Regions from separate parts of the Marinagarivorans sp. genome, predicted to be linked through region 1. Evidence: predicted binding sites of a transcription regulator. Region 1 holds the regulator's gene; the other holds the start of a gene.
What was found. Region 1 encodes sigma-54, which starts transcription at its own class of promoters, with help from an activator protein. Its sites were predicted from a motif close to TGGCACANNNNTTGCNNT; they were not measured.
Positions count from the first base shown of each region.

Region 2: the regulator sigma-54 is predicted to act here: its motif matches at 2,303-2,320, upstream of flhA (flagellar biosynthesis protein FlhA).

Region 1 covers NZ_CEXWTU010000005.1:10,894-15,839, forward strand. The annotation lists gene lptA (lipopolysaccharide transport periplasmic protein LptA) at 1-386, shown strand, start outside; gene lptB (LPS export ABC transporter ATP-binding protein) at 373-1,098, shown strand; gene AC3A8L_RS01295 (RNA polymerase factor sigma-54) at 1,269-2,801, shown strand; gene AC3A8L_RS01300 (PTS sugar transporter subunit IIA) at 2,837-3,298, shown strand; gene rapZ (RNase adapter RapZ) at 3,439-4,329, shown strand; gene AC3A8L_RS01310 (HPr family phosphocarrier protein) at 4,329-4,598, shown strand; gene mgtE (magnesium transporter) at 4,707-4,946, shown strand, end outside.
Region 2 covers NZ_CEXWTU010000012.1:39,852-44,797, forward strand. The annotation lists gene flhA (flagellar biosynthesis protein FlhA) at 19-2,256, opposite strand; gene AC3A8L_RS03015 (nucleotide sugar dehydrogenase) at 2,563-3,735, opposite strand; gene rfbB (dTDP-glucose 4,6-dehydratase) at 3,775-4,872, opposite strand.

The DNA of each region.
Region 1 (4,946 bases):
ATCAACAACAGCCCAGCGATAAAGCCGGCAAAGTCGTTGCTAAAGCCAACATCCTCGAATACCGCATCGATCAAGAAACGCTGCGTTTACTCGAAGGTGCATCACTTCAACAAGAAGGCACCAGCTTGTCCGGCACAACAATTGAGTACGATGTGCGAAAATCCGTTGTTAAAGCCGACAGCAACAACAAAGAGAGTGGCCGCGTACGCATGGTAATTCCTCCTAAGGCATTGCGCAGCGAAGTACCCGACAGCCCCTCAAAAGAAGAAGGCTCTCCAGATGACACATTCAGCACAGAGCCTGCACAAGTCGATAGTAATATAGACGTACCAACAACGCCCGAAGATCAAACCGCAGTAACAGGAATTGACAATGGCCACTCTTGAGGCAAAAAACCTCGCCAAAAGCTACGGTGCGCGGAAAATTGTTTTAGACGTATCCATGAGTGTAAACACCCATCAAATTGTGGGATTACTCGGGCCTAATGGCGCCGGTAAAACAACATGCTTTTACATGATTGCCGGTATAGTCCGCGCTGACCATGGGCAAGTTTTTATCGATGGGAAAGATGTCAGTCGTAAACCCATGCACGAACGCGCAAGACTCGGGCTGGGCTACCTCCCCCAAGAGGCCTCTGTCTTCAGGAAGTTAACCGTTACAGAGAACCTGCTGGCCATCTTAGAAACCCGCAAAGACCTCAAACGCAAAGACCGCATTAGCGAAGCCAATAAGCTTTTACAAGAATTTCATATCGAGCACATCAAAGATAGTCTGGGCATGGCCTTATCCGGCGGTGAGCGCCGCCGGGTTGAAATTGCCCGCTCCTTAGCAGCTGATCCCAAATTCATCCTGCTTGATGAACCTTTCGCCGGCGTAGACCCCATTTCAGTTTCCGACATTAAACAGATTGTGTCGCACCTCCGTGATCGCGGTATAGGCGTGCTGATTACCGACCACAATGTGCGCGAAACCCTGGATATTTGCGAACAGGCCTACATTGTGGGCGAAGGCCACATTATTGCTTCAGGGTCGCCAAACACCGTATTAGAAAACGAGAAAGTTAAAGAAGTCTACCTTGGGCAAGACTTCAAGCTCTAACTTACGATCTATTAGACGATTTGAGCGCTAGCACGCAACCGTTAGATTTTTTAGATATGGCCTGAAGTTTGCTTTTACTGGTCATTGCAGTACATCGCTGGGATGACTACAATCACATTAAGACGCTCTCAATGTGTGCAGCGCAAAAAACTTGATGGATTTACTCTTCGATGAAGCAATCTTTGCAACTCAAACTCGGCACTCAGCTGACCATGACGCCTCAGCTGCAACAGGCGATACGTCTATTGCAACTTTCGACACTCGATCTGCAAAACGAAATTCAAGAAGCCCTTGAAAACAACCCGATGTTGGAAGTCACAGAAGACAGTGGCGCCAGTGAGGGAAGTAAAGGGGTCGATGGCGAGCAGGCAAGTAATGCCCAGTCAGAATTACCCGCAGACGTTGAAACTCCCATAAAAGCCGCTGAAGTAAGCCCCGAGAACACCAACGAGGCCAACGAGGCAACAGCCAGCGATGACTGGAGCGAAAACATCCCTACCGACTTAGCCGTAGATACCAGCTGGGATGACCTCTACCAAAGTGGCCCCAGTGGTAGCGGGTTATCCCGTCCCGAAAATGAAGATTTCGACTACGACTCGCGCAATGCCAGCGCCGAAACCCTACAAGATCACTTAATGTGGCAACTTAATCTCACCCCCATGAGCGATACCGATCGTGAAATCGCCACGGCGGTTATTGATGCCGTAGAGCCTTCAGGCATGTTAAGCCAAACGATGGACGATATTTTTGAAGGTATGCAAAAAATATTTCCGGATCTAGAGGAAGACGAAGTCGCCGCCGTGCTTCGCCGCGTTCAACAGTTCGACCCGCCGGGCGTTGCCAGCCGAAATATCAGCGAGTGCCTGTATTTACAATTGCTGCAGTTGCCTGAATCGACGCCTGGTTTTGCTACGGCTAAAGCTTTAGTCGCCGACTACCTTCCGCTACTCGGCAGTCGCGACTTCAAACAATTAATGCGCAAGCTCAAGGTCAAAGAACCCGAGCTTCAATCCGCCATTGCGCTGATTCAAAGCCTAAACCCAAAGCCCGGCGACTTCATCAACGACTCCAGTACAGAATATGTTGTACCGGATGTGTTTGTCAGCAAAGTTAAGAATCGCTGGCAAGTTCAGCTTAACCCCGACATTGCACCCAAATTAAAAATTAATTCGGATTACGCATCCTTAGTAAAACGTGCCGACAGCAGCACTGACAACACCTATTTAAAAGATAACTTGCAAGAAGCTCGCTGGTTTCTAAAAAGCCTACAAAGCCGTAATGAGACACTCTTAAAAGTTGCGACGTGCATTGTCGAACGTCAGCAAGGGTTTCTGGAACATGGCGCTGAAGGCATGAAGCCCATGGTTTTACACGATGTCGCTGAAATGGTAGAAATGCACGAATCCACTATTTCTCGCGTCACCACCCAAAAATACATGCACACCCCACAGGGTATTTTTGAGCTGAAATACTTTTTCTCAAGCCATGTAGCAACAGAATCTGGTGGTGAATGCTCTTCCACGGCTATTCGCGCCATCATCAAAAAATTGATTGCCGCGGAAAACACAAGAAAACCCCTTAGCGACTCTAAAATTACAGAATTACTGGCCGATCAAGGCATCATGGTTGCTCGCCGGACGATTGCAAAATACCGCGAGTCATTACAAATTCCACCCTCGAATGAGCGCAAGCAACTAGTATAATAGTTGGCTTTTAATACGATAAGGCTGAGTTACCTATGCCACTAGAAAAAATGCTATCGGCTAACCGCGTATTATGCGGCACCGAATGCACCAGTAAGAAGCGCGCACTTGAAACGCTGGCCGATTTAATCACCAGTAGCGTACCTTCACTAAACGCCAATGATTTATTTCAGCAATTGATAACCCGAGAAAGACTCGGCTCAACAGGTATTGGTGAAGGTATTGCCATCCCTCACTGCCGATTTGCAACAGGGGGCGTTTCCGTTTGCGCAGTAATGACACTGCAAAACCCTATTGATTTTGATTCAATAGACAACACACCTGTCGACTTAATATTTGCAATGCTCGTTCCTGAAGATGCTGACAATGATCATTTACAAAATTTAGCCGCATTAGCAGAGGCACTACAAGGCAAAGGTTACGCTGAAGCCTTACGTAAAGCAGACAGCAACAATGCACTTTTCACAGCTGCGCTTGTGCCATTTAAAGAAAGTTAAGGCCAAAAGAAAACCCGTTGCAATACGACGTTTGCAATATAACGGTCGTAATAAAACCCTACACTGCAGACTCACAATACAATAATTCAGAACTGCAGTATCAACATTCATTTTTAGCGTCTTTACATTAGGAGATTACCATGCAATTTGTTGTTGTTAGCGGGCGTTCGGGCTCAGGCAAATCAACAGCGCTGCAGTTACTCGAAGACTGCGGCTACACCTGCATTGATAATCTCCCCGTCAGCTTACTTCCCGCACTGATCACGCAAATGAAAAACGCCGATAGCGGAAAATTACTTTTAGCTGTTGGGATTGATGCCCGCAATATTGGCGGAGACTTAAGCCGATACCCCAGTATTATCGAAGCCTGCCAACTCGAAGCCTCACAGTTCACAACCATATTTTTAGACGCCAGTAATACAATTTTACTCAAACGCTTTAGCGAAACACGCCGTAAACACCCATTATCCAATGACAAAACCGGCTTACAGCAAGCGATTAATAGTGAACGCGCCATTTTAGAGCCCGTTGCTGCATTAGCCGATATCACACTCGATACCAGCACCCTAACCCTGCACGAACTACGCAGCGTTATTCGCAAGAAAGTGGTCGGCGAAGATAGCAAAAGTGCCGCCCTGAGCTTTGAATCGTTTGGCTTTAAGTACGGCATGCCCGTAGACGCCGACTTTGTTTTTGATGTGCGCTGCCTACCGAACCCCTTTTGGAAACCCGAGCTGCGCGGTTTCACCGGGCTAGATGAACCCGTACAAACGTTCCTTGCCGAGCAACCTGAAGTCATGGCGATGGCCGACGACATTGCAGCCTTTTTATCCAAGTGGCTACCCTCCTTCCAGGCCAATAACCGCAGCTACCTCACTGTGGCCATCGGCTGTACAGGCGGTATGCACCGCTCTGTTTTTTTGACTGAGCACCTCACCAATGTGTTTAAAAACACCTATGGTAATGTACAGGTTCGCCACCGCCAACTAACCGGGCAAGCCCAACCCATTGCGCACTTGGTGGCCAAATAATGAGCGAACAAACAACAACTATCTGTAATAAATTAGGCCTGCACGCAAGGGCCGCCAGCAAACTCGCCAATACAGCCAATCAATTTGGCAGCAAAGTCACCGTCAGCTGTAACGGCAAAGCCATTGACGCCAAAAGCATTATGTCGCTAATGTTATTAGCCGCCTGCAAAGGCACAGAGATTACTGTAGCGGCTGATGGCAATGATGCCGACACAGCCGTAAACTCGGTTGTAGCACTAATTAACAACCGTTTTGACGAGGATGAATAACCCAAAAAAGCATTTAAGAAACGAGGATTAAAAAGAGCGTCGCCAATAAAGGCATCGCCTGCCAGTCTACTTTTGCGTAGCCATGCCGTGACCATCGAGCTGTAGTCAATGCCTAAGAGCAATAGCCATTCAAGTACCGAAAAACATTTCGGCCATATTCACAACCTACTCCAAAGCGGCACGCTAAAGCAGGTTAAGCACTCCCTGCGCGTGCTAACACCCGTTCAGCTAGCGCGCGTTATCGAATCTTCACCACCCCATACCCGTAGCGTGATATGGGAATTAATTGGTAAAACCGCACAAACAGAACTCATAGAAGAGCTCCCCGAAGATATTCAGGCGTTTTAC
Region 2 (4,946 bases), on a different contig from region 1:
GCGCGCTATCCTTGGGGTTTACCCTTTCTGTAGCTCGCCGCCAACACTGGCTTGAATCGAAATCTCTTTGTTATCCGGTATTTCGTTGTACCCGAGCACATGAAGCTCCGGCAAACTAAAGCGCGTAAACTTCACCAGCATTGAACGAATCGGAGCGGCCACGAGTAAAATTTGTGCAACGCCTGCCGCTTCTAACTTATTGGACGCTTCAATTAACGAGTGATTAAGCCTTTCGGCTAATTGCGGCTCGATAAAGTTTGAAGGGTCCGCGCCAACTTTTTGTGCTTGTTGTAGTGACTGTAGCAACAAGTGTTCCAGTGATGCATCTAAGGTAATAACGTTTAAAGTTGGCTCGTTACCGATAATACTTTGAACAATTTGCCGACAGAGTGCGACGCGGGCATGGCTTGTTAAAGCCGCCACATCACCATTTTTATCACCATGGGCCGCTAAGGCTTCTACAATTGAGCGCTTATCGCGAATACTGACCTGCTCACGCAATAAATTCTGAAGAACCTTAAGTAACTGGTTAACGGAGAGCGTGTTAGGCACTAACTCCTCTACCAATTTGGGCGATTGCTCTGCCAATAAATCTAACCACTTTTGCACATCTTCATGGCCCATGAGCTCGTGGGTATGCTTTTGCACCAGTTGATTTAAGTGGGTTGCAACCACGGTGGAAGTATCTACCACGGTATAGCCTAAGGTTTGAGCCTGATCTTTTTGGTTATCGTCAATCCATATCGCATCCAAGCCAAAAGCCGGGTCTTTAGCCGCAGAGCCATTCAACGGGCCAAAGACTTCGCCGGGATTAATCGCCATAAACTTGTCAGCAAATACTTCTCCGCCACCCACTTCAACCCCCATTAAGGTAATGCGGTAAGCATTAGGTAACAGGTCGAGGTTGTCTCGGATATGAACAGGCGGTATCAAAAAGCCAACATCTTGAGAGAGCTTTTTACGCACCCCCTTTATACGACCCAACAATTCACCACGTTGGTTTTTATCCACCAAGGGAATCAAACGGTAGCCCACTTCTAAACCCAGAATATCCACGGGTTTAACATCATCCCAGCTCACCTCAACAGGTTCTTCGGTTGCAGGGTTGTGCTCTAGCGCGGGAGTATTAGCGCCGCCGCTATTTGGCATCATGGGTGCAGGCTCGCCATTAATTGTTCTTGCGCCCAAGCCGCGATCATCAGCCTCATCAACCACCATCTCTGCCACATCACGCTTAAAGTGAATGTAATAAGCGAGCGAGCCACAGATAGCCGCCAAACCTAAAAATGCTACGTGCGGCATACCGGGAATAGAGCCCATGATGGCCAAAATCATTGCCGCAACACCCAATGCTTTGGGTGAAGCAAACATTTGCCCCGTCACCTGATTCCCCAGGTCTTCGGAGCTATTCACCCGCGTTACCATAATGGCAGCCGCTGTGGAGAGCAGCAGTGAAGGCACTTGCGCGACCAGACCATCGCCAATGGTTAGCAACACATATTTTTCCAAGGCGTCCGAAAATTCCAGCGAATGCTGAGCCATACCGACGATCAAACCGCCAATAATATTGATAATGAGAATTAAAATACCGGCAACGGAATCTCCGCGTACAAACTTACTGGCACCATCCATAGAGCCGTAAAAATCGGCTTCTTGCGACACTTCTGCGCGGCGAATACGCGCTTCGTCTTGGTCGATTAAGCCCGCATTCAAATCAGCATCAATCGCCATTTGTTTGCCAGGCATTGCATCCAAGGTGAAACGTGCGCTCACCTCAGAGATACGCCCTGCACCCTTGGTAACCACAACAAAGTTAATGATGACTAGAATAATAAACACCACTAAACCCACCGCGAAGTTACCGCCTATTACCACTTCACCAAACGCTTGAATCACCTTACCCGCCGCATCGCCACCGTTGTGCCCTTCTAGCAAGACAACACGTGTAGACGCCACATTCAACGCTAAACGTAACAATGTCGCGACTAAAAGAATCGTCGGGAAAATGGCAAAGTCTGTAGGTTTGAGGGTATAAACGCTGACCAGCAGAACAACGATGGAGAGCGCTATATTGAACGAGAAAAAAGCATCCAGTAAGAATGGAGGCAGTGGCATTGTCATCATGCCAAGCAGCATGAGCAGTAGGATTGGCACGGATAAATTACCGTGCCACATTGCTCTAGCGCCGCGAACCGCTTTGTCGCGTGTCATGGTTCGCGGTACTTGCCGCAGGTGTTGAAACAGAGAAATCGACATCAAAAACCGCCCAAACTTTGACGAAAAAAAACGTTATGTTTGGACTATCGCAAGATGTGTTCCGAAATGAAAAAAGCCCGCATCACTCAAGGTGATACGGGCTTTTATGATGGTGTTAAAACAAGCGAAATCGAGTCAGGTGGTAGTTAGGGGCGTGCACGAAATAAGTTGCTGGAATTTGGGTTTATGGGTGCTTGCTTGGCGAGGCAAAAATATGGCGTAATAGCCGGCTATTGCAAATATTTTTAACGAAGGCAAGCATGCACACAGGAATTCAAAAGCGGGAAGTTATTTCATGCACGGCCCTTAGTCACTACCAAACAAATCGCGGGTGTAAACCTTATCCGCCACATCGCGAATGTCATCAACCATACGGTTTGCCACAATCACATCGCAGCTCGCTTTGAACTCGTCGAGGTCAGTCATCACTTTAGAATGAAAAAATTCGGACTCAGTCAAAACTGGCTCGTAGATAACGACTTCAATGCCTTTGGCTTTGATACGCTTCATGACCCCCTGAATAGACGAAGCCCGGAAATTATCTGACCCGGCTTTCATAATCAAACGGTAGATGCCCACGCGCTTTGGATTTTTTCGCACAATGGCATCGGCAACAAAGTCTTTACGGGTGGTATTTGAATCAACAATCGCGCGAATAATGTTGTTTGGCACTTCATTGTAGTTTGCCAACAACTGGCGGGTATCTTTAGGTAAACAGTAACCACCATAACCAAAAGACGGATTGTTGTAGTGGCTGCCAATACGCGGGTCTAAACCAATACCTTCAATAATTTGCCGGCTATTCAAACCATGTGTTTCGGCATAGGTGTCTAGCTCGTTAAAGTAAGCAACCCGCATCGCCAAGTAGGTGTTGGCAAATAATTTAATGGCTTCGGCTTCGGTTGAGTCAGTAAATAACACAGGGATATCAGCCGCATCTTTAACCGCGCCCTCCACTAACAAATTAGCGAAGGTTTGTGCCCGCTCCGACTGCTCGCCCACCACAATACGTGAAGGGTGTAAGTTATCGTAAAGCGCCTTGCCTTCTCGCAAAAACTCAGGTGAAAAGATAATATTATCGGTACCTAACTGGGCTTTAATACGCTGCGTAAAGCCCACAGGAATCGTCGATTTAATCACCATAACGGCACTAGGATTAACGGCCATAACATCTTTAATAACTGCCTCTACCGAGCCAGTACTAAAGTAGTTAGTTTCTGCGTCGTAATCAGTTGGCGTGGCGATAATCACGAAAGAAGCACCTTCGTAGGCATCTCTTTTATTCGTGGTCGCACGTAAGTTTAGCGCTTTATCGGCAAGGTATTCGTGCAGCTCTTTATCTTCGATCGGCGATTTCCGATCATTCAGCATCGCAACTTTTTCTTCAATAATATCAATAGCAACCACTTCATGGTTTTGCGATATCAATACTGCGTTTGAAAGTCCAACGTACCCTGTTCCTGCTACTGCTATTTTCATAATCACTTGTCACTTGTCACTTGTCGCCAGAGCGAGAAACTAGTTGTATTGGTTTTCAATCCAATCTTTATAGCTACCATCCATTACGGCACGCCACCAAGATTCGTTATTCAAATACCATTGTACCGTTTTTGCGATGCCCGTTTCGAAAGACTCTTTAGGGACATAGCCCAATTCGTCATTGGTTTTAGTGGCGTCAATCGCGTAACGGCGATCATGGCCTGGGCGGTCTTTAACATAGGTAATGAGCGATTCACTACTACCGCTTAATGCCGCAGTCGCCTTAGGGAACTGATTTGCAAGGCCACTATTTTTCGCAAATTCTTTGTCCATTAAACCGCAAATGGTTTTAACAATGTCAATGTTGGCCCACTCGTTGTTACCGCCAATATTATAGTTTTCACCAATGCGGCCTTTATTCAAGACTAAATCAATACCATAGGCATGATCACTCACATATAGCCAGTCACGAATTTGCTGGCCATCACCATAAATGGGCAAGGCTTCGTCGTGCAAAATATGCGTAATCACTAACGGAATCAATTTTTCTGGGAAATGATAAGGACCGTAGTTGTTAGAACAATTACTAGTCGTTACTTCTAAACCGTAAGTGTGGTGATAAGCACGCACTAAATGGTCTGAAGCAGCCTTACTGGCAGAATAAGGCGAGTTAGGCGCATAAGCCGTTTCTTCGGTAAATGCAGGGTCTGTCGCCGACAAAGTGCCATAAACCTCATCAGTGGAAACGTGATGAAAACGGTGCGGTAAAACATGTTCGCCATCCAACCAAACAATTTTAGCCGCTTTTAATAAGCTATAAGTGCCTAAAATATTCGTTTCGATAAACGCATCCGGCCCGGTAATAGAGCGATCCACATGGGATTCTGCTGCAAAATGAACAAGTGTGTCTACTTGATGGTCTCGTAATATTTTTTCAACCAAGGCCGTATCGCAAATATCACCGTGTACAAAACTAAAGTTTCCGTGGTCTTTTACCGGCTCTAAATTCGCCATATTGCCAGCATAAGTGAGCGCGTCGATCACAATCACTTTATCGTTTGGATACAGCTCTACCCAGTAGTGCACAAAGTTAGCACCTATAAACCCGGCACCACCGGTCACTAATAATGTCTTCATCTTTGATCAGTCTCGTTACTTTTATCAATAAATTTCGTTGCCACACAATGCGCAAAAGCCGTTTTAGATTCCAC